DNA from 3 places in the Desulfosporomusa polytropa genome. Region 1 is predicted to be linked to each of the others. Evidence: riboswitches for the same ligand, from Rfam matches in the RefSeq annotation. Region 1 holds a riboswitch; each other region holds the start of a gene.
What was found. Region 1 has a riboswitch for thiamine pyrophosphate ahead of thiC (phosphomethylpyrimidine synthase ThiC). Riboswitches for the same ligand answer to the same signal wherever they lie in the genome.
Positions count from the first base shown of each region.

Region 2: another riboswitch for thiamine pyrophosphate. It lies ahead of cytX (putative hydroxymethylpyrimidine transporter CytX); the one in region 1 lies ahead of thiC (phosphomethylpyrimidine synthase ThiC).
Region 3: another riboswitch for thiamine pyrophosphate. It lies ahead of thiT (energy-coupled thiamine transporter ThiT); the one in region 1 lies ahead of thiC (phosphomethylpyrimidine synthase ThiC).

Region 1 covers NZ_AP042400.1:116,612-124,867, reverse strand. Annotated here, with positions in the region: gene ACZ449_RS02165 (oxalate oxidoreductase subunit alpha) at 1-290, opposite strand, end outside; gene ACZ449_RS02160 (4Fe-4S dicluster-binding protein) at 303-593, opposite strand; gene ACZ449_RS02155 (oxalate oxidoreductase subunit delta) at 622-1,257, opposite strand; gene ACZ449_RS02150 (CDC48 family AAA ATPase) at 1,323-3,467, opposite strand; gene ACZ449_RS02145 (response regulator) at 3,668-4,378, opposite strand; gene ACZ449_RS02140 (ATP-binding protein) at 4,412-6,298, opposite strand; TPP riboswitch at 6,530-6,626, shown strand; gene thiC (phosphomethylpyrimidine synthase ThiC) at 6,693-7,994, shown strand; gene ACZ449_RS02130 (hypothetical protein) at 8,000-8,256, opposite strand, start outside.
Region 2 covers NZ_AP042400.1:3,515,217-3,523,472, reverse strand. Annotated here, with positions in the region: gene ACZ449_RS18235 (FAD binding domain-containing protein) at 1-390, shown strand, start outside; gene ACZ449_RS18230 (autotransporter outer membrane beta-barrel domain-containing protein) at 428-2,071, shown strand; TPP riboswitch at 2,180-2,287, shown strand; gene cytX (putative hydroxymethylpyrimidine transporter CytX) at 2,351-3,580, shown strand; gene thiM (hydroxyethylthiazole kinase) at 3,544-4,356, shown strand; gene thiE (thiamine phosphate synthase) at 4,349-4,987, shown strand; gene ACZ449_RS18210 (tRNA nucleotidyltransferase/poly(A) polymerase family protein) at 5,104-6,258, shown strand; gene ACZ449_RS18205 (DEAD/DEAH box helicase) at 6,251-7,702, shown strand; gene ACZ449_RS18200 (ABC transporter ATP-binding protein) at 7,758-8,256, shown strand, end outside.
Region 3 covers NZ_AP042400.1:3,465,061-3,473,316, forward strand. Annotated here, with positions in the region: gene ACZ449_RS17975 (BCCT family transporter) at 1-982, opposite strand, end outside; gene ACZ449_RS17980 (sigma-54 interaction domain-containing protein) at 1,413-3,059, opposite strand; gene ACZ449_RS17985 (thiamine diphosphokinase) at 3,517-4,236, shown strand; TPP riboswitch at 4,307-4,411, shown strand; gene thiT (energy-coupled thiamine transporter ThiT) at 4,477-5,139, shown strand; gene ACZ449_RS17995 (response regulator) at 5,149-6,375, opposite strand; gene ACZ449_RS18000 (aromatic amino acid lyase) at 6,721-7,311, opposite strand; gene ACZ449_RS18005 (REP-associated tyrosine transposase) at 7,308-8,102, opposite strand; gene ACZ449_RS18010 (nitrilase-related carbon-nitrogen hydrolase) at 8,200-8,256, opposite strand, start outside.

The DNA.
Region 1 (8,256 bases):
CCGGCGATTGGTGAATAGGTTTCAAAAGCATAGGTAACACCTACACCGGAAGAACCAGTAGTGGCACGGGCACCAGCCATGGATGCGCCGTGAGCAATACTGAACTGCGCATGTTCGCCTTCACCATGAACCATTTCGCACTTCATAGCACCATTAGCAATCCGCTTCGCTAATTCAGCCATAACCGCTGTATACGGGCGGATAGGATAGGATGCTGAGACATCAATATCGGCAAGCTGCCAAGCATCTGCAACCGCAGTTAACCCTGTACCTTTTTTCTTGATTGGCATCTTATTCACTCCTTATTCATCAAAATCGAGTTCAGGCACGCGACTTACGGCCCCAACTGGACAAACGTTGCTGCAAATACCACAACCTTTGCAATACTTCAAATTGAAGCTGATTCCGTCGTCCTTGGAGTAATTAACACAGGCATCTGGACAATAAATATAGCAAGTTTTACACTCGGTGCATTGTTCTTTATCAACTACCGGACGAAGAAACCGCCAGTTCCCGGTAATCATACCCTCGTTTTCGGTCTGAGGGGACGGAACAATAGCCGCAAATGGCACTTGCTTATAAACTTTTGCCATGTTTACACCTCCCTTAAAATTACCACTACTACAGATTAACAACTTGAACTGCGTCCCAACCTTGCTGAACTGCCTTTTTGTTATCAGCAAGTTTGATTAAGGATTCCAATTTAACGATTCCGCTTGCTTTGGCAACAGCAGCAGCCATTGCAGCACCAACTCCGGCACCAATCTTGGTATCGTCAATACAACCTTCGGTTCCATCAAAGGTATGGAACACGCCAGCACCCAGAGCATCAGCATCAATAGCGGCAACGGCTTTTACTTTACTCACGTTTTCTTTAGGCGAAAGGTACTTAATTAGCTTGTTAATGTCACGTTTGGTATTGATAACAACAACACAGCCATCCTTGCAGCCTTTAAGAATGTCGTTGCCCTTGACCAGTGTTTCTTCGGCAAGCACAACAATATCAGGGCGGTAATTCTCATACTCATAAAAGGTTTCGATAGGCTCCGGACTAATCCGGGCATAGCTCTTAACAGGAACATTGATCCGGTCAGGCAGATCAACGTAGTTATCGAAGGATTGATTGTACTTTCCTTCGAGGCTACCTGCTTTGGCGAGCAGTGTAGCAGTGTCGCGAGCTTCTTTTGCTAGAGTTACACCCCTAGTCCATACAGTTACTTCCTGCATCTTAGCATCAACAGCAACCGCTAGTGTCATTTTCTCTCCCCCTTTTAAATACTTAAGATTGATCAACAGGTGACCATTAGAACACTTACCGTTCTTTAGCCATCACCCCCATTGGCAAAATTGCCTTTACTTTTTAGAGATATTTGACGCAGACCATAGCCAAAATCCTCATTTAACACCTTATAGATGTGAGTAGCTATACTCTGCGAATCACTAACATAGCGTTTCATAGCTGATAAAGCTGCGTGCTTGCAGATGGCCTCAATATCAGAACCCACCGCGCCCTCAGTAGAAATTGTTAGTTCATCCAGATCAACACCGTCTGCTAAAGGCATTTTTACGGTATGAATCTTAAATATTTCTAATCGTTCTGCTTTGTTAGGTAATGGTAGTTCCACAATATAATCAAACCGTCCTGGCCGCATAAGTGCCGGGTCTACCATATCAGGCCGGTTGGTGGCAGCAACAACAATTACATTAGCACTATCCATTAAACTATCTAGTTCCAAAAGCAGTTGACTTACTAAACGATCTGTTCCATTTCTGTCGGTTATCGCCCTTACAGGCGCTAATGCATCAATTTCATCAAAGAACAGAATGCAGGGAGCGATTTGCTTGGCTCGCTTAAAAATGCGGCGCAGACCCTTTTCGGCTTCGCCGAACCAGCGGGAATTAAGTGTAGCGGCATCTACCGATATGAAATGAGCTTCACTCGAACCAGCCAATGCTTTTACTATTAGCGTTTTACCTGTTCCTGGCGGTCCTGTCAGCAAAAAGCCTTTCGGCATATTGTGCAGCATCTCTTTAAACAATTCGAGGTGCTGCAGCGGCATTTCAATCATTGCCTGCAAATTTCTCTTTATATCAGCCATTCCCCCGACTTGTTCCCACTTGGTATTGGGCCGTTCCGAGAAAAATTCTCTGGTAGCAGTTGGCTCTACTTCCCGGAATGCAGCGAAAAAATCGTTCATGTTGATTGTCAGCTTTGCCAGTTCTTCTTCTTTGAGTTCTTCCGAGAAATCAATCTGTGGTAACAGCCGCCGCACCGCATTCATCCCGGCTTCCTTGCAGAGGATAGCAATATCTGCGCCAACGAAACCATGCGTCATTTGGGCAAGTTTTTCTATGTTTACCGAAGAATCAATTGTCATTAAGCGAGTATGTATTTTTAATATTTTCAATCTTCCGAATTTATCAGGTGGATTAATGGACAACTCGCGGTCAAATCTTCCTGGACGGCGCAGTGCCGGATCGACCATATCGGGTACGTTAGTAGCACCGATAACAATTACTTGCCCCCGATTCCTCAGACCATCCATCAAAGCTAATAGCTGAGCAACAACACGTTTCTCAACATCACCAATTACATCTGTTCGTTTGGGAGCAATGGCATCAATCTCATCAATAAAGATAATGGCCGGTGCCCGTCTTTGCGCTGTCTCAAATATTTCTCTAAGTCGAGCCTCGCTCTCGCCATAGAACTTATTGATGATTTCGGGACCATTCACGTGCAAAAATGCCGCATTGGTTTCACTGGATACAGCTCTCGCCATTAAGGTTTTACCTGTACCCGGTGGACCATAGAGTAGAACTCCTTTAGGCGCTTCAACCCCTAACTGCCGAAAAATTCCGGGGTATTTAAGTGGCAGCTCAACCATTTCGCGAACACGCTGGAGTTCTTTGTCAAGACCACCGACATCTTCATAGGAAGCCCGAAAACTCCGATCTTCTGATGCATCTGCTTTAGTCACTTTTAGTTTTGTAGCCGCATTAACTACTACGGCACCCTGCGGTGCTGTACCGATAACAGTGAAGTACTGACTTCTAGCTCCGGCCAGATTAACCTTAACCCTGTCACCAGTAATCATTGAAAGCCCACTCAAGACTCGTTCTAGGTGCTTACTATCTTGAGCATCACTAAAATCTATTGTTACATCCAAAGGACTCAAAACTAACGTCTGTGCCGGTTGACGCGCAATTTTTTTTACCGTTACCCGTTCGTCTATTCCGACACCAGCGTTTTCTCTGATTATAGATTCCATTTGCGCTATATTTTGATTTTTGAATTGACTAAAACAGGGAACGACTTTGGCAACTGTTGTTTTTCTTCCTTGAATCTCGAGAATATCACCTATAATGACTTCCATTTTTTCCATGTCGGCGTTATCAATCCGGATATATCCTTGACCAACATCTTCCGGCATAGCATCGGCAACTCTAAAGGATAAAGCTTTTTCCATGATAGATTATCCTCCTTTAGAAGGTGGTCTCCTTTGGAACCTCTTACAGTTGTAATTATAAGGTACACGCCCCTGCTTGGCTACTATATGGTAAATAAGGATAATTTTGTTAATATAAATCATGAAATTATCCTTAAAATGGATGTAAAAAAGGATAGTAAACTCCTCGCAACCGAGTGTTCACTATCCTTTGCTAAAAACTATAATATGAACGGATCATCCTTACTGTACTTATGTAATGGCCTTCCCACTGGTCCGTATGAGAGAATATCTTTCAACCAGCCGTTATCAGTTAAATAGTTTAAGTAGCGCCTAGCAGTAACCCTTGATATTCCAACTAATTTTGCTATTTCACTTGTAGTAAAATAATCAGGCTGTTTATTTATGATCATAAGAATAGCTTTCAGTGTCGCTTTGTCTAATCCCTTGGGAATGTTTTCCTTTAACTCATCCAGGCTATTAGGTATTCTTTCCCCCGGAGTAGCTCCTTTTAAACAGTCAATATCTTTCTGGCATAGCTGCTGTGTTTTGTTTAGTCGATCAATATACTGCTGATAACTCTTTAGTGCTTTTTTGAAACGTTGCAGTGTAAATGGTTTTATAATATAATCCACTACTCCGCACTGCATTCCCTGTTGAATTGTTTCTGAATAGTGGGCTGCCGTAACTAAGATAACATCAATGTTAATTCCCTCTGCTCTTACTCGCCGTAACAGATCAATCCCGCTTTCTCCCGGCATATAGACATCGAGAATGGCCAACCGTGGTTTAACACTAACTATCATATCATACCCATCTGCCGCATTAGCCGCTTGTCCTACTAAATGGAAACCCTTCACTTGACTGATATATTGCCGATGAAGTTCCATGACCATCGGATCGTCCTCAACAATAACAATATCAATTCCCATTCCGGTACCCTCCTCTTTTCTAAGTATCCAGGTTTACCGTATTGGTATCTTTATACAAAAGGTACTACCCTCATTTTCATGCGTTTGAACTGAAATTGTGCCGCCGCAGATTTTCACCTCTTGCATGACTAAAGCTAGCCCAACCCCCCTACTACCTTGCTTAGTGGAAAAACCACGGTGATAAATCTTCTTCCGGTAGGGTTCAGGTATCCCTTTACCTAAATCACTGACTTTGATATTCAGGTATTTCCTGCCCTCAAAGATATATACAGTAATAATTCGCCGTTCCGCAGGCAAACTGGCAACGGCATCCATGGCATTAGTTATTAGATTGCCAAGCACTGTAACCATAGACAAACTACTAAAATCGGGAGGAAGCGCGAGGAGTTTACTGCGAGGATGAAGTCGCAGAGAAATCCCCTGCTCGCTGGATTGACTTATTTTCCCAATAATTAATCCTGCCGTCGCCTGATCTTTAACCCGCCTAACAATAGAGCTAACCAGATCCTGCTGTGTTTTATACATCAATGTTATTAGTTCAACGACTTTATCATACTGTTTCATCTGAATCAACCCAGATATAGCGTGCAATTTATTGGTAAATTCATGGGATTGCGCCCGCATGGATTCCAGGAGGCTTTTCAATCCCACCAATTCTGCTGCCAGGATTTTAACGTCCTGTTTATCTCGAAAGGTAGCAATAGCCCCAATGACAGCGCCATTAACTATCAGGGGTACCCTATTGGTAATAATAAATTTATCTCCCACTTCCTGCTCCTGATCGTATTCAGCCTGAGTGGTTTTTAACACAATGGGCAAACGTGAGTTGGGTATAACCTCCCAAATATGTTTACCTATAATATTATCCTGGCGGCCCAGGAGGCGTTGCCCTTCACTATTCACCAAATCAATATAACCGTCCATATTAATAGCAATTACGCCTTCACGCATACAATGCATAATGGCACGTTTTTGCTCCAAAATAACGGTTACCTGATGTACTCGCTGCTTAAGTTTTAAATCGGCATCACCATATAATTGAGCGTTGTGGACTGCGATGGCCGCATGGTTAGCAAAAGTCTCGAGCAGCTTTTGATCAATGGGCGTCATTTGCTGCATAGAACGAAAGCCGATAATCAATACTCCAATATCAAGTTCGTGCAAATAAAGTTTTATAAGCTTTACCTTAGATAAACTTTCTTTTTTTAAAACCGCCCTCATCTGCTCAGATATTACGTCTTTATATTCTATGTCCATCAGGCTTGTTGTACAAACTAACATCTCCGAAATAGCGGCAGCCGAGTGAATATCCTGCCAGCCAGTTGTAATTGACTCGCGCAAATTACTAGTCTCATCCAGCAGCAAAATACTGCCACAATCTGCATGAAATAAACGCAAGGCGCTTATCACTATAAAATTCAATACTTCATGTAGGTCAAGAGAAGAAGTAAGATAAACAGCTATTTCGTTAATGGTTCTTAACTGCTCGAACTGTTTGTAGACTGTTTCTTCGTACAATGTGAAAAAGTACTCTGATACATATACCCTTGCCCTATCTAATAGCGCATCAATCTCTCGCCGGTAGCGGTTGAGGCTGACCAAATCATCTTTTAGAAATTGAGACATAGCATCTTTGATCGATTTTTCGTATAGATCAAAAAGCAGCATGATGTCTGCCAACTTAACACCCTGTTCGAGCCGAAGCTTGCATATCCAGCTGATATAAACTTTTAATGGCGTAATGTTTCCATCTTTTACTGACTCTATGACGGCTTCAGTAAGTTGAATAATTTCTTTTGCCAGATCACCTCTTGGCATTTCGATATAGCAAATTGGTGCCCCTTCGATCTCCAATTCACAAATCGTGCCTGTATTTGTTTCCTGTTGGATAGCTTCAATTATTGAGGCTAGGTAATTCATCTAACCACCTTGCTTCATTTTTTTTTATTACTTTATTTTTTTATGTTATCGTTTAGTTGACTAAACAGTCTGCCAATATCTATTATATAACTAGGATACATTATTTTCCATGGTTTTTTCAGATTTATCAGAATCATTTTGCGGATGTACTAATAATGTCAGTCGAAATTATGCCAAAAAATGTATAATTATAACAAATCCAGAATTGAAAACCATGTTCAACCGCTTATTAGTTATAGCTAGGGGTGCCCAACGGCTGAGAGGATGAACTCCAACCCTCGAACCTGATGTGGTTAATACCACCGTAGGAAAGCATTCATACCAATTACATTGAAGCTTGCCTGCCCTCACCTCTGCCTATGGCTAAAATATAATTATGAGGAAGGGGAAACTAATTATGTATACCACACAAATGGATGCCGCTAAACAAGGCATCATCACTGAACAAATGCATATCGTCGCACGGGAGGAACGTCTTAATCCCGAACTACTACGCCAGTTAGTGGCAAACGGCAAGGTTGTTATCCCGGCCAACCGCCATCATACCAGCCTTATCCCTAAAGGAGTCGGTGAAAAACTTCGGACCAAAATTAATGTCAATTTGGGTGTTTCAAAAGACTGCTATGATCCAGAGCTTGAATTAGCAAAAGTCAATAAGGCAATTGAGCTCAAAGCCGAAGCCATTATGGATTTAAGCTGTTATGGTAAAACCCGGGAGTTTCGGCGCAAATTAATTGAATTGTCCTCTGTAATGATTGGCACTGTGCCAATGTATGACGCTGTTGGCATGCTTGATAAGGATTTAAAAGATATCACTGTTGATGAATTTTTTTCAGTTGTGGAAAGACATGCCGAAGATGGTGTGGATTTTATGACCATTCACTGTGGTATGAACCTGCAAACAGCCGAACGAGTGAAAAAAAATAAGCGGCTCACCAACATCGTTTCCCGCGGTGGTTCGCTGCTCTTTGCCTGGATGGAATTGAATAAGCAAGAAAATCCATTTTATGAATACTATGACAGACTGCTCGATATTTGCGAAAAGTATGATGTGACCATCAGCTTGGGAGACGCCTGCCGTCCCGGTTCCATTAATGACGCTACCGACCCAGCACAAATCGAAGAACTCATTACCATGGGCGAGTTGACTAAACGCGCCTGGGCAAGAAATGTGCAGGTTATGATCGAAGGTCCTGGTCATGTAGCTATTAATGAAATAGCTGCCAACATGTTGTTAGAAAAAAGGCTGTGCCATGGCGCACCATTTTATGTGCTTGGCCCACTTGTTACCGATGTCGCGCCCGGTTATGATCATATCACCAGCGCCATTGGCGGTGCTATTGCCGCAGCCAATGGTGCTGACTTCCTCTGTTATGTGACACCAGCTGAACACCTTCGTCTTCCTACTTTAGACGATATGAAAGAAGGAATTATTGCTTCTCGAATTGCCGCCCACGCAGCTGATATTGCCAAAGGAATTCCGGGGGCACGAGAATGGGATAATCAGATGAGTGCCGCCCGTGCTGATGTGGATTTCCCACGAATGATTGAACTAGCTATCGATCCTGATAAAGCAAGATCCTATCGGGCAGAATCAAAGCCAGAATGTGAAGATACCTGTACGATGTGCGGCAAAATGTGCCCGATGAAGAACATGAACAAGATTCTTAATGGTGAAGACCTGAGCATTATATAGAATTCTTATTTAGCAGTATTCTCAATAATTTTAAACAAATCAGCGGCAACATCTAACGGATTATGGTACATAGGCGCATCAATAATCTTCTCTAACTGGTCACGCTTTTTGGAATATCTATCCTTGCCAACTTCATCTTTATTATTGTTTGCCTTGTAAGTACTAACAGCATATAAATTTCGCAGAGCGGCTACTAGTTCTATCGCTCCCCCATAACGGGCGCTAACAATCACGCTGAGATCTGTCTCTTGGCCGCAACCGC
Region 2 (8,256 bases), 2.2 Mb from region 1:
GGTCCTGGCTGCACAATGCTGGAACAGGGCGAATTTGTAACAGGTATTCAGATTCCGCTGCCAGCACCGCAAACGTTTTCCGCATATTACAAGGTTGGTAAACGCAAGGCTTTGGCCATTGCCATTGCTAGCTTGGCCGTTATGCTGGAAGTAAACCCTGATGAAACAGTGAAAAATATTAAGTTGGCTTGGGGGAGCGTCGGTCCGACTGTTATGGTGCTGCCAGAAGTAGAAGCGTTTCTTAAGGGAAAGGTTTTATCTGACGAAATACTATCTCAGGCAGGGAAAATGGCAAGCCTGGGTGTTAGGCCTATTGATGATATCCGGGCAAGTGCAGAGTATCGGCAATGTCTAACGGCGAATTTACTGTTGCGTATTTGCCGTGATTGATAGGTTCATAGATTGTGAGACAAAAAAGGCGCCGACGATGGTAAGACAAACTTTTAAAAGTGGTTTTGACAATTGGCAGAAACAATTGACTACTGCTATTATCTGTGTAGCAACATTACTAATGACGATCACACCAGTTGCTGCCGAGTCCCAGCAGGTTAAGGACTGGAATAGCTCGCTTGCCGCGATTGATGCTCAGATTCAAGCCCAAGGAACCAGTCCGGCTCAGAATGTGAGTGGTCAGAGTGCAGTGAATATTGTTCCTGGTGTTTCGGATGCTTTATTGGAACAAAAAAGACAAATTTTGCTAGCTGCGGGGTTTACTAAGTTTGCCAGCAAAAATTACTATAATAATTTTTATTCGTTTACAAGTACGCCAGGTAGTACTGATACGGCGGTTCAGATCGTGGAAACTGAGCAAGACCTGAAACTTGTCCGCAGAGGCAATCATCTGAAATCAGATGAGATTACCCAAGGTTATTTAGGTGCATGGTGGTCGGATAAATACTATTCTGTGAAGGATTCACGCAATGCACAGGCGATATTGGCTGGCTGGGGTTCTGATTTACAGGATATTTATGTGATTTCCGTACCAAAAGGGACGGAGCTTATTGCTGGTACCGCATCGCCAATGGCTGCTGGAAGTGAATATCGTAGCGGGGGAGCTTATCAGTATTGGAAACGTAGTGGTCAACCTGAAAATACAATGTCCTGGCTGGTATATGCTTTGTATGCGCCTAATTATCTATCAAGTTATAGTGCGGCAATTACCAATGGACAGAACCTAAGCCGAGGAATTATTGACGACTTAGAGCTACATATGTATGAGCTGCGTAATTCTCAAGTCGTAGCAGGAAAAGAAAATAATGATATATGGGTAAGTCCTTTTGGCAATGATACGAGCTATACGAATAGTTCTGGATCTAACTATCATGCGCAGACGAAAGGTCTGCAGTTGGGATGGGAAAAACTAGTTAAAGGGGCTGCTGTTGGGGAAAAGAATAAAGTGTATGTGGGTTTCATTGCTGGACATGGAGAAACTAATCAAAGGAATACGGCAAGTAACGTAAATAATGAAATAACAGGAAATTATGGTGGCCTCTATTCTGTAATCAGGACACCAATGGAAGCCAACCGTTCCGGTTATTTTAATGCCGCCTTAATAGTTGGCAATTTGGATTTTACCAATAAAGTGCCAGGTTATTATGGGTATGGTCTTAAACAGCAGTATTCGGGACGGCTGTTTGTTACTTCGTTGGAACATGGTGTGACTTTTCAACAGAAGCACGGTTTGGTCCTGGAACCACAAATGCAATTATCATATATTGGTATCCATCAGGGAGGCTTTACCGATAATGTGGGAGCAAATGTGTCTCTAAAAAAAGGTGACTCCTTACAAGGGCGGCTAGGTCTGCAACTGCGCAAGGTGGTAATGCAAAGTAACGGAAACGTAATGAATACTTCGCTCGGGGTAAATTATATCCATGAGTTTAAAGGCGATAATGTAGCCGATATTTCGGGTGAGCAAAGCCAAAACAGACTTGGAAGCAATATGTATCAAATCAACTTGGGGTTGAAAGCTGGTTTAAGCAACAATTTATATGTAGAAGGACAATTCAGCAAACTATTTGGCGATAAACGTGGTTGTCAGGGAAATCTGTCCTTAAAGGGATATTGGTAAGAAGAAAAAGTAACGCGCACCCGGTTGTTGGACGGCATTTCTATAATTTGTAAATTAATTACTTGAAAATAGTGATGAGATATGTTACTATGAGCCTGAAAAGAATATCGACGTTTCAAGGGGGGCTGGAAAGGCCGGCTGAGATATAGATCAAAATCTATGACCCTTTAACCTGATCTGGGTAATGCCAGCGTAGGGATGGTATAGCGTTTTTTGTACTTTAAGCGCATCCTTATGGGTGTGCTTTTTATTTTTTTATAAAAAGGGGTGGAATGTTGAATGTCGAATGAAAATCATACATTAGGGTTTAACCATTACTTGTTTTTGTGGTTTGGTGCTGCTGTATCTATTGCTGAGATTTTAACAGGCGGACTTTTGGCTCCGCTTGGTTTTAAGAGTGGCGTAGCAGCTATTGTGATTGGCCATGTGGTCGGTACTGGTATTTTAGTGTTGGGTGGGATAATTGGTACACAAGAACGGATACCGGCGCTGGTATCTACTCGAATTTCTTTTGGTGAATATGGTTCCTACTTATTTTCTGTGTTAAATGTTTTGCAATTGGTAGGTTGGACGGCAGTTATGATTATTGCGGCGGCCCGCTCAGCCAACGAGATTAGCAAGCTGCTCTGGGGCATGGATCAGCTCTCCGTATGGACGATTGGCATTGGCGGCTTAGTTCTCTTATGGATTGTTCTTGGCCGGGAAGGTGGCTTGAAAAAAGCCAATATGCTGGCTGTATTCCTGTTGTTTGGTATCACCCTGGTGTTAAGTACTGTTGTATTTAAAGATAGCACAGCATTATCCGCGCCGCCAGCCGGTGGCATGTCTTTCGGCCAAGCCTTAGAATTAAGTGTCATTATGCCGCTTTCTTGGCTGCCCTTGATTGCGGATTATACACGTTTTGCCAAAAATAAAAAAAGCGCAGCTTGGGGGAGTGGCTTAGGTTACTTTGCGGGCAGCTGCTGGATGTATATTATTGGGCTGGGAGCTGCCATTGCTGCTGGCAATGCAGAACCTTCAGCCATGATGTTGGCCGCCAATCTAGGGTTATCAGCACTAGGAATTGTAGTTTTGGCAACGGTAACAACTACTTTTTTGGATGCCTATTCAGCAGGTGTGAGTTTTGCGAATATTTTCCCGAAACTTAATGAGAAACGGATAGCTTTGGTTATGACGGTAATTGGTACAATGGCTGCTCTGTGGTTTAATATTGAGCAGTATGAGAGTTTCCTGATTATTATTGGCTCTGTGTTTGCTCCGTTGTTTGCTGTTTTGTTGACAGAGTATTTTATTGTTAAAAACCGCAAGGTTCAAGCTAAAATGCTTATTAATTGGGGGGCGCTGCTTGTTTGGGCACTTGGGGTAGGAATGTACTATCAGTTTATTAAGATGGACTTTGTATTAGGCGCCACTATACCAGTGATGCTGATTACTGCGCTACTCTATAAAGTGATATGGGGGGTTACAAAACAATGGAACTACTGCAAAAAATATCCGATAGCCTCTTAGAATTGAAAAACAAAAAACCATTGGTGCATCATATTACAAACTATGTGACGGTAAATGATTGTGCCAATATAACATTGGCCATTGGTGCTTCACCGGTTATGGCGGATGATATCGCGGAAGTAACAGAAATGGTGTCATTTGCTTCTGCCTTGGTATTGAATATCGGAACGTTGAATTCCCGGAGTATTGATTCTATGCTAGCTGTCGGCAAAAAAGCCAGGGAAAAAGGCATTCCCATTGTTTTTGATCCAGTGGGAGTGGGAGCTACCGCTCTTCGTACAGCGACAGCTAAGCGAATTATTCAGGAGGTTTGTCCGTCGGTGATTCGTGGCAATATGTCGGAGATGAAAATAATTGCTGGAGTTGCTGCAGATATCAAGGGTGTTGATTCAGTTGCTGACGAGGTAGACGGAGAAAAAGTGGCGCGGCAGCTTTCTGAGAAACTGGGCTGCGTAATTGCTATCACTGGTAAACAGGATATTATTGCCCGCGGAGATGAGCTGTGCCGTATTAATAATGGTCATGCAATATTGTCGCAGGTAACAGGTACTGGTTGTATGGCTACTTCCCTGATTGCTTGTTACTGTGGCGCAACTGAGGATTGGTTTACTGGAGCAGTGGCCGGTGTAATGACCATGGGCTTAGCTGGTGAGTTGGCGCAGCAATCGTTACAAACAGGTGAAGGTATTGGAACCTTCCGGGTTCGCTTGTTTGATGCAGTATGGCTGATGACACCAGAAGTCATTAAGAAAGGTGGCAGAATTACAAATGGATAAAAGGAATAGTAACTATTCTTTATATTTAGTAACAGATAGTGGGTTGCTTGGCGATAAAGATCTTGCCAAAACAGTGGAACAAGCGATTCAGGGTGGCGTCACGGTGGTGCAGGTAAGAGAAAAGAATCTATCATCATTAGAATTTTATCAAGTGGCGTTAGCGATAAAAGGTGTTACTGAAAAATATGGTGTGCCGTTGATTGTGAATGATCGGGCAGATATTGCGTTGGCAGTAGATGCGGCAGGTCTACATATTGGGCAAGAAGATCTACCAGTAGTAGTGGCCAGAAAACTGTTAGGTCCTAATAAAATTATTGGTGTATCTGCCGCAACCCTGGAAGAAGCTTTACTTGCGCAAGATCAGGGGGCTGACTATCTCGGCATCGGGGCTGTATTTCCTACGAATACGAAAGATGATGCTGATAGTGTAAGCTTAGCAGACCTGGCAGCTATCAAAAACAAAGTGAAGATTCCCATTGTTGCCATTGGCGGAATTCATGGCAATAATATACAGGCTGTCATGAATACAGGGGTAGATGGTGTGGCTGTGGTATCAGCTATTATTGCTGCTGTTGACCCTAAGGCGGCTGCCAGGAAGCTTCTAAAATTGATGAAGGTAGAACAAGGATAACTCACTAATGATAACGAAATGAAAATACATAAACCCCAGGTTCCGGCACTGGAGCCTGGGGTTTGTATGTATTGGGTGTTGAATGGGAAAATAAAATCAGGGGGTGAATGATCTTGGTGGGCAGTAATATAGTAACAGAACGAGCTTTTGCGGAAACCATCCTGGCCAATGGTGGACGCTTGTATAGAGTAGGTGGTTGTGTTCGTGATATGTTGATAGGAACGACACCCAAAGATATTGATTTCTGCGTAGTTGGCATGGTTAAGAAAAACTTCAAGGCACTCTTTCCTGAAGCCGCTGAATGCGGTAAATCCTTTCCGGTTTTTCGGCTACCTATTGACGGCAGACAGAGTGAAGTTGCTTTTGCCAGGACAGAACGGAAGGTTGGCAGTGGTTACAAAGGTTTCAAGATCGCATCAAACCCTAAGATAACCATTGAAGAAGACTTGTTCCGGCGTGATACAACGGTGAACTCCATCGCCGTAGATAGTTTGACAGGAGAAATGATTGATCCTTTTCATGGAATTCAGGATATTGAGAACAAGATACTTCGCGCCACCAGTCAGCATTTTGCCGATGACCCCATACGTGCATTACGGCTTGCGGGACAAGCGGCGCGCTTAGATTTCAGCATAGACGACGACACATTAGTTCTTGCAAGTACCGTTGCAGTTGAACTTGGCGGTGAACCGGTTGAGCGGGTGCTGGCTGAATTGACAAAGGTATTGAAGGAGGCCCCGGCCCCGGCGCGCTTTTTTGAGGTTTTGCTTCAGAGTAAGTTATTGCCGCATGTTTTTGAAGAAATGGCGGATTTGCCCACAGATACATTTGCGATCGCAATGGATAGGCTGGATTTGGTGGCAAAAGCTACGTCAAATCCTAAGCTAAGGTTTGCTGCCCTAAGTCTTGTGATAGACCACCAACGTTTATCCCGCTGGAATAGCCGCATGACATTGCCTGGTGACTGGCTTACTGCGGCTGCAACTGCCAGTAAAATTACGGCATTGCTGGAGGTTCCCAACCCAGAAAAAATTGTAAACGCAATTGATGACTTGCGGCGGGGTTCACTGACTGTAGAGGAATTTGATATCATTTCACAGGCAGTGGAATTACCTATTCCGGCCTTGAGCCCGTTTAAGGCAGTACTGGCCTTATCGCCAGATGTCGTCCCTGTCGAATTAAAAGGTAAAGCGATTGGGGAATGGCTGCAGCAAAAACATAGTAAAATCATTGCAGAAGTTTGGGAAAAAATGAGGTTAAACAATGGATAATAACGGATTTGCCAATGGCGGGGTTAGCCAGGAGATCGTAAAAGCATTAGAAAATTTGGGGTTTGAAAAACTTACTGAGGTTCAGCAACAGGTAATACCCCTAGCGCTTGCCAATACGGATGTTATCGTAAGATCCCAGACCGGCAGCGGTAAGACAGCCGCTTTTGCCATTCCAATCTGTGAAAAAATAGAAGTGGAAGAGCGGTACCCCCAGGCACTGATTCTTACGCCAACCAGAGAATTGGCAGTACAATTAAAACAGGATATTGCTAACATTGGCAGGTTTAGAAAAATAAGATGTGCTGCTGTTTTTGGCAGACAGCCTATGGAACTGCAAAAAAGAGAGTTAAGGCAAAGGGTACATGTTATCGTCGGAACACCAGGGAGAACATTTGACCATATGGAAAGAAAAAATGTTACTCTGGACGAGATCAAGTATCTTATTATTGATGAAGCCGATAAAATGCTGGATATGGGGTTTATCGACCAGGTGGAGGCAATAGTAAAAATGTTGCCAGCTAACAGGGTTACTATGGTATTTTCCGCAACTATGCCAGATAAAATTCAGGAGATATGCAGTCAATACATGAGTAATCCGGTAATGATTGATGTTGACGCAGAAATGTCTACTGCGGAAACGATTCAGCAGACATATTACGAAGTCCAAGACAGCGAAAAATTCAACATGGTACGGAAGATAATTTATACCGAGAGACCAGATAGCTGCCTTATATTTTGTAACACTAGAGAAAGCGTAGAGACGATACTAGCTAAAATGCAAAGGGAAGGATACCATTGTAAAAGCTTGCATGGTGGCATGGAGCAAAGGGAACGGTTACAGGCAATGCAAAGCTTTAAGAGAGGCGAGTTTTCAATACTGATTGCTACTGACGTGGCAGCAAGAGGTATTCACGTGGATGGTATAAACCTTGTTATAAATTATGATATACCGTTAGAAAACGAAAGCTATGTTCATCGAATTGGCAGGACTGGGCGGGCTGGAGAAGAAGGTAGGGCAATTACTCTCGTAACTTCGGCTGAACGAAGCACGTTAGCGGAGATAGAGGCATATATTCACTATCAGATACCAAGGCAAGAAACTCCGACAGTCGAAGCAGTTGAACAAGGCAAGTTGCTTTTTGCTAAAAATACAGCTGTGCCCAACTATAAAAGCGATAACGGTGATAACTTAAATCGAGATATAACTAAAATTCGGATCAATGCCGGGAAAAAGACAAAAATGCGGCCAGGTGATATACTGGGAGCGATCACTAGTATTCCAGGGGTTAGTGCCGCAGATACTGGTATTATTGATATTCAGGATACTTGTTCCTATGTTGAGATCCTTGGAGGAAAAGGCGAGCTTGTAATGGAGGCGCTCCTGCATTCGAAGATAAAAGGGAAAGTACATACGATAAAGAAAATCAACTTCCATAGTATGTAACATTTTGCCTGTTTTCCTGCAGGTTGGTGGTGTATAATGGGAGGAGACAGCTTGTTTGTGGTTAATTTTATCATGTAAAGAGGGGTTTATGATGTCTATTCTTGCTGGTTTTTTGTACTACTCTAAGCCATATCGGCGGCTTTTTTACGCCGATATGGCTTGTGCTATTATTGTTTCGGCCATTGATCTGATTTTTCCGCAGGTGCTTAATTACCTGACAAAAAATTTATTAATTCGTCAAACCATGGAGTTTGTTGCTACTATCGGTTATATCGGGGCGGGCATGATGATCTTATACTGTATTCGTTATGCCTGCCAATACTATATTACGACTTGGGGACATGTGATGGGTGCGAGGATGGAAAGTGATATGCGGCAGGACCTGTTTGAACATCTGCAGCGTCTTTCTTTTTCCTATTATGATAAAAACAATACCGGCGAGATGATGTCCAAACTGGTATCTGATCTGTTTGATATCTCTGAGCTGGCCCACCACGGACCGGAAAATATTTTTATCTCTTGTCTCAAGTTGATCGGTTCCTTCATTTTGTTGC
Region 3 (8,256 bases), 2.3 Mb from region 1:
AGATGGCCCAGTCATATAATGTCCACCACATAACTAAGGCTTCACCGCCAATATCAGCAGGGTCGAGACCCCATTGCCAAAAATTCTGCAGCCAATAGGCCATGCCAGCTACTGAGTTTCGGCAAATATACAACGTAGGTCCAACGATAAACAAGAATATCAATATAACATAAAATATCTTGGAATTGAAATCGGCCAGCCACTTAATACCTTTATCCACACCTAATACTGAGGCAATCGTAAAGGTCGCCGTCGTCAACGCCGCCAGCGCCAGCCAAACCATCGGGCCCTGTTTGATTCCATAAGAAAGCTCAAAACCGGAGGCTACCAGCGCGATCCCGGCACCAAGAGAAGACGCCAGCCCCAGAGCTATCGCCAGCAAGGACAGGGTATCAATCACGTTTGGCCAAATTCCTTTAGTCACTTTTTCACCAAACAAAGGCTCCAATGTGGCTGTTACTGACAACGGTTTTTTCTTATTAAAGTACATATAGGCAACAAGTAACCCACAGAGAGAATACATCGCATACGGTATAAAAGTCCAGTTATAAAAACACCGGGCAATCGCATAAATCGCAGCCGACGGCGACCCTGGCGCCACCCCGGTTTGCGCCATTTCTCCGTAGATATTGCCAAAATAGATGATCGGCTCATTGGCACCGTAGGTAATTACACCGGTGGCAATCCCACCTGTCAGCGCCATGGCAAACCAAGTCATAAAAGAATACTTCGGTTTAGCATCCGCCCCGCCTAGGCGAATACCGCCAAATTTGGAAAACGTAACAACAATTACAACAATTAATGCCACAATGGCAATAACCTGGTACAACCAACCGAACGTCCGCAGTGACCAGAGAAACGAATTCGTAGCCACCTCTGTCAGCATTTTATTATTTACAATGCCTAATAATGCGGCTCCTCCCACGACCAGAAACGATGGCCAAAAAACACCTTTACGTATCTTGTTTGTTTCTACCGACATGTAATGTTCCCCCTTTACATTTTTTACGCAAACCCTATAAAGCAGTACAGTTCTGGTTAGGTTTCACCTCCACTTTGCATTTTCAAGGAATATTCCATTATATTTCTAAAGCAAAATTCGTGCCAAGCATAAGTCGGTGTCTTTGTTTAGTAGATATTTTGTTGAAATATACTGAATAAAGATACTTTTTCTGCTATTTTCATAGTTTGTCAAAACAATTTTACGATTTTGCTAAGTTATACGTTCATTTTCCATAAGCTCATCATGAATTTTTCGTTAATAACACAAATAAATTACTATTGCTTTGTTTTGCTCAATAAAATAATGCCAATTTTTTTTGCACTGTTTTTTAGGTTTTTCAAAAAAGCTTACAATTGCAAATAAAATATGATGCCAAATAACTTGGCATCATAGTAAGAAAAATTTTGCGTCAAGAACCACAAAGCTGTAATTTCTTCATCCGGTACTGCAGGCTCTGTCTGCTCATTCCCAGTTGTTGAGCACTATGAGTAATGTTTCCGTTGTTTGCTGCCAGCGTCTGGCGAACTAACTCGTATTCAAACCGTTCCATATGTTCATCAAAAGTCCCTGTGCCTTCTGACCCATATACTTTCGTATCCGGTCCTCGCTGGGTTATGCAGTCTTCTCTTTCCAGCGGCCGTAAATAGCCGGGAAGACAATCCAGCGTTAGTATACTTGCATCATCGGCTGCGCGGTTAAAAGCATATTCAATTACATGATGAAGCTCTCTTACGTTTCCCGGCCAATCATATTGTTGAAACACAACAATCACTTCTTCCGCAATCGTTAGCGGTTCCCTACTATACTGTTTGCACAATTCATGCAAAAATTTTCGTGCCAGCAGAAGGCTATCCTGATTACGCTCCCTCAACGCCGGCAGATCAATTTTGATGGTCGATATCCGATAATAGAAATCCATACGGATTTTTTGCTGTTGCATAAGCGCGTTAAGATCTTCATTGGCTGCCGAAATGATTCGCACATCACATTGTATATATTTGCTGCCACCAATCCGCTGAAACCGTTTTTCCTGCAATACCCGCAAAAGCTTAACCTGTATCTCCGGACTAATGGAATTAACCTCGTCAAGAAAAATAGTCCCGCCATCGGCTGTTTCAAAAAGGCCCGGCTTGCTAACACTGCCTGTAAAAGCCCCCTTTTCTGTGCCAAAAAATATGCTTTCAAACAAATTTCCGGGTACAGCACTACAATTAATATCAATAAAGGGCTTATATCTTCTGGAGCTAAATGAGTGTATGCCTTGCGCCACAAGCTCTTTTCCCGTTCCAGTGGCTCCGACAATCAGGATTGCTGAATCAGTAAGCGAGACTTTTTTGGCAAAATGAATCACATCTTTCATATTGTCAGCTTGGTGCACAATATCATCAAAGGTGTACATCGCGGCTTGGCCGTCAGGTACTGTACTGCCAATATACGCTTCCAGATTGAACGTGCGTTTTTCCAGCCGTTTTAATACCGACAAATCGCTTTCAAAAACAACGGCACCATACAAATTGTTGTCAACAAACAATGGATAACCGAAATTAATGGTTGTCAATGTTGTGCCATTCTTGGTCTTGAAGCGGTCACACCGGTTAGCAACCGGCTTTTTTGTCCTTAAAATTGTCAGAACTGTACTGTATTCTTCGTTGACATCGTAAATATCGAGCAGATGCTTTCCCTGATAGGCCCGGCTGTCATACCCTTCCAAGGTCTCACTGGCAGGATTGGCAAATAAAAAATACCCGTTACGATCATATATCTGAACCCCTTCGGACATATGTTCAAAAATTTGTTTATAAAAATCAAGCAGTATTCCGTCACTGCTTACATATAACACTTTCCCCGCCGCTTCGGCGATACACCGATATCGGTAAAATTTATTATTAAGTTCTACCATTCCGTGCTCTGTTAGAGCACCACCCAATACATGGTCAATTTTTTGATTTATCAATCCGGCATAGGTAGCATCTTCAAACAGCGCAGAGTTTTCGTTAACCCGCTGCACCGTCTTAATGCGAAGTTCATCATCAAGTTTAATAATCAGATCAAACATTCCATTAAGCCTCCATTTTTCGCTTGCTACCGAAATCGGCCTTAGCTGCATCCATGCCTTCCAGCAGACGTTCCTTTTCATGCAAGCAGAGAGCTCTCTGTCGACAGCAAAGTGGCCCTCCGAACATCTCCCATTCCATGCATAGGAGTGATTTAACAATACTAAGAAAAGTACCCACAACCTATGCGCAGCTAAGTTATGGGTACTTTCTCTATTCAAAACACAAATTCCTTTAAACGCCTTGGTATTACAACCGTCAGCCGTTCTTTTTCTTTGCTATATCATCCCCAAACCCAGAACCTCGTGCTCATACCCTTTGATGGGCGCACCCATATTGAAGGAGACTAACGATGTAATATTTTGTCAACTGCAAATGACATTCGGGTAAAGAAGGATAATAAGACAACAAGGGTGAAGTAAATAATCTGAAGTATTGAAATTTGGACAGGTGTAAAAGATGGCACATAGTTTACAGCTACCGCAAGTTAAACTTTCGTTTAGAAAACCTCTGCCAGAAGCAACGCTGTTGATGACTGCAGGCGGGAGACCGCCGGAAAATAAATGGTTTCTGAAGATAGCAAAAAGTTTTCCCGTATGGTGTATTGACAGTGGCATCCATATTTGCCGGCAAACCAGTATAACACCAGAACGAATTATCGGTGATGGTGACAGCGCCAACCCGGAAGCGTGGGCTTGGGGGAAGAGTCTGGGCGTTCCGGTTGAGGTTTATCCTGAGGATAAGGATTATACCGATCTTCAGCTTGCTTTGCTTAGAGCGAAAGAAATGTACGGTACGGCTACCGCGATTGTCTCCGGTGTATGGGGAGGACGGTTTGACCATGCTTTTAGTAACATCCAATCGTTAGCCGGTTGGGAAGCACTTGGCGTCAAAGGTATTGCCGCCGATGAGTCTGAAGTCTTGTTTTTTTTATCAGGCCAAGATACAGTAAGGATACAAGCTGAAGTAATGCCTGACATCATATCCCTGATTTCCTTATCAAACTGCTGTTTAGGTGTTACGATTGACGGTGTGCGCTGGCCTTTACAAAAAGCCGAACTCCAACGCAACCTGCCCTACGCAATTAGTAATCAGCCGTTAGCCGATTGCCAGGAAGTATCTGTGTCAGTGGATGAAGGCTTATTGGGAGTTTATTTACAATGGAAGCGTGAAAAATAAGAACAAAAGTTACAAAACTTATATATTACTTGTGGTGTAAAAAAAATAGTGCTATAGTGGAATAAAATTCCATATATGCTAGGGGTGCCTTCGGGCTGAGAGATGAAATCAGTATTTCATTAACCCTTAACCTGATCTGGATAATACCAGCGTAGGGAAGCGACTTGAAGTAATAGGGAAAAGCCGCAGTCCTACAAAAGGACTGCGGCTTAAATTATTTTCCAAATGGAGGGTAAAGGTATGAAAGGTAACTTGGTAGAAAACCTCTCAACGATTGTAGCAAGCCCGACTACACTATTGACTCTGGGAGGAATCATTTTGTTAGTCATAGCGCTGCTGCGGATGAAGAAGGTTACATTTACCGCCAGAATGATGGCCCATATCGGACTTGCGCTTGCTCTGGCCACCATCCTGCACGCATTTAAGCTATACCATATGCCTCAAGGGGGCAGCATAACTCTTGGCAGTATGATTCCTCTACTTCTTATGGCGTTTTTTTACGGCCCTGCGGTCGGGTATCTCACCGGGTTTTTATATGGTTTGATTAATTTGATCCAAGATCCCTATATCTTGCACCCGGTACAGGTGTTATTTGATTATCCGTTACCCTTTATGGCTTTAGGCTTAGCGGGATATTTCAAAAAGCGGTATCTGGTGGGAACCGTCGTCGGTATTATTGGCCGGTTTATATTCCATTATATTTCCGGTATCGTATTTTTTGCCAGCTATGCGCCGCCGGAGGTATCGCCATATCTATATTCATTCCTATTTAACGCAAGCTATCTAAGTATGGAATGCATTGTTTGCGTAGTCATCATGCGAATGCTGCCTATTGAACGAATTGAAATGACCATTAGGCGACAGGCACTAATCAGCGATAATTTTAAAGATAATAAAATTTAACTGTATATCTCAATTTTCTGAATACCTAAGTACATCAGCCAGCAGGTTACTCGTATTTTCAAGCTCAATGCTGGTAATTGAGTTTGAGAATTCTTTACTATTCGAAATAGCCCGTACTAAACCGAAATTGTTTTCTATAGTTTGGATCAACTCATTGAATTGCTCAAATAATGGTGGATCAAGCCTTGACATTGTACCAAAATCAAGCAACAGCCTTGGTTTATCGTCTAAGTACTCTTCCAACTCGACCAGCAGGGCCTGAAAACTGGTTAACGTAAGGCTCGCGCTGATAAATACACGAATAAGTTTATCGTCCTGCCTGTTGATGGCATAGGGAGCCGCATACTTGGTTTCAACATCTACCAAAGCCCGCGTATTCTTACTTGCGTTAAGTTTATGAACATTGTATAAATGTTTTTGCAAATCAAACTTCTGCTGGAGTACCTCTTCTATAGCTGTAGCGACTTTGTCCTGGCGAATAGGTTTTACAATAAAATGTCTGGCCCCTCGTTTCAAAGCATCAATAATGACTTCCCGGGACCCCATGGCGCTAACCACGAGAATGCGCGCCTCAGGATAAATAGCTATAATTTTCGAGATAGCCTCGGCACCCCCTAAGCCTTGCATAGTTAGGTCCATTGTCACTAAATCCGGCTTTAATCGGGCATACTCGACAAAGGCTTGCGCACCGTTAGTAACTTCACCCACCACCACATGGCCTAAGGCTGTCACAACGTCCCGCAGCATTTGTCTTATGAATGCCGAATCGTCGGCAATAAGAATGCGCGCCGAACGCCGTTTGAGGCTTTTTTCCTGGGCATCCCAGCTACTCTTAACGCGGCTAATCAACTCATGATGTTTTTCTTTATCAAATGGCTGTTGCAATACGTTAGTCAGGACCACAGACACTGCGTCTACCGATACGGGCTTGACAATAAAGTGTCTGGCACCTTGCGCCAAAGCGTTCAAAATAACACGTTTCTCTTGATGTGCGCTTACCACAATAATAAGAGCTTCAGGATCTGCACTTATAATTTGGGCGGTAGTCTCGGCACCATCACAGCCACCCATAGTCAAATCCATTGTAACAAGATCAGGTTTTAACTTCATATACTCTTCCAACGCTTGTTCGCCATTTTTGGCTTCCCCTATAACGCTATGCCCAAGTGCTGTCATAATATCACCCAATACTTTTCTTTCCATCATAGAGTCATCTACAATAAGAATATTGGCCATGTTATCACACCTTCAATTTGATTCAATACTTTGTATATTCAAGTGTATTTTAACGAATTTTGCTATTTCATTATTTAATCGGAATTTTTACGCATATTCTTAACTACCATACTTTCAAACAAATGAAGTGATGGTAATGAATGGCAATCTTACTCACGATGGATATTAAAGACCGTCCCGGTCGCACTGCTCGATAAATCCATAGCTCTTGCCGGCCACCCACGCAACCTGCAGGGGGCAAGATACCGGCGAAACGTGAAAAGCAAGTACCCATAACCTAAGCACAGCTAAGTTATGGGTACTTGCTCTATTCAAAACACAAATTTCTTAAAAAACGCCTTGGTATTACATTATTTTTAACGTGCCAATCGCTTCTTCAACTTTTACTACCAGTGTCCGGTCAGCGATTAAATCATAAATGCTCTGGATATCCGGGGCAGGCATTCTGTCCTCATCCAAATGAGGCACTACTTCACGAATGGCCTTATGGGCTGCGCCGGTACCCTTGCCGGGTTTCAACGGTGACAAGAAATCAATGCCCTGTGCAGCCGCCAAACACTCAATCGCCAGGATATAACGGACATTATTTAAAATTTCCCACGCCTGCCGGGCGGCAATGGTTCCCATACTTACATGATCTTCCTGGTTAGCCGAGGTAGGAATGGAATCCGCACTGGCTGGGTGAACAAGCACCTTGTTTTCTGATACTAAGGAAGCAGCTGTATACTGGGTAATCATCAAACCGGAATCTTCGCCAGGATAGGCTGTCAGGAAAGGCGGCAAATCACTTAAATGAGCATCAAGCAAACGATTGGTGCGTCGCTCAGAGATATTGCCAATTTCCGCCAGAGCCAATTTAAGATAATCCATGACCAAGGCGATAGGCTGTCCGCGTTGCGACAGGGGACGGTTCCTGATTGTAGCATAGCATATTATGCCCTAAATATTATATCCTTACTTAATTCCATAATTCTTGACAATTCCCGTACTGAACCGCGAGTACCTTCTTTTATCTCTCTAAGCAAGCTATCACGTTGGTTCTTATCACTGCATTTTTTAAATTCTTCTATGCTAAATCCATGCCGCTGCAATACGCAAGTGATTTCATGCTGTAAATTAGACGATACACCTACATTTTTTTTCATATCACTGTCGCCGCATTCTATAAATTTATCGTCTGCCATTTCTTTGGTAAACTCTTTGAATCGAATGATTGCTTTTTCCATTTTGTCGGATAGCATAGCTAGCAAAAATGTTACATCAGTTAGTTTTTTTACACTAGTACTATTATCGATGTATTCTTGGTAACTACTCCACTTGTATTCTTCGGCAGTTTTTACGATTCCGGCCTCTACTGGGTTATTGTGAATATATCGTGCCGCTGTTAAGGCATATGTTTCTTCCTCCACCGTCTCACTGCGGTATCTATCCTGAAATAAGTGCCCAATCCTTTGATATTTCTTATTAAAATAGTAAGAATAGATGACACCTATTCTTTTCATAGTTCTCTGCAGACAGTCTGCTTTTTCTTGTATCAGCAGGTGCACATGGTTATCCATTAAACAATACGCATATAACTCATAAGTACAGTTCTCTTTCACTTTCTGTAGTGTATTTAAAAAATAGTTCTTATCTTCTTCATCAATAAAGATATTCTTACGCTCATTTCCCCTTAGCATAACATGATATATTCCGCTTATACTTTGCTTCCTTGCACATCTCGCCACTTTTTATTGCCTCTCCTTATTCATTATTTCACTATTTTTAATATAGCATAAAAAAACAAGTGCGACAATGGCGAACCGTCCCTTGTCGCAGTCCAATTCACTTTTGGCGGTGTATTAGTGGCAAAAGAATTATTGAAAAAGTAAACAATCCTAC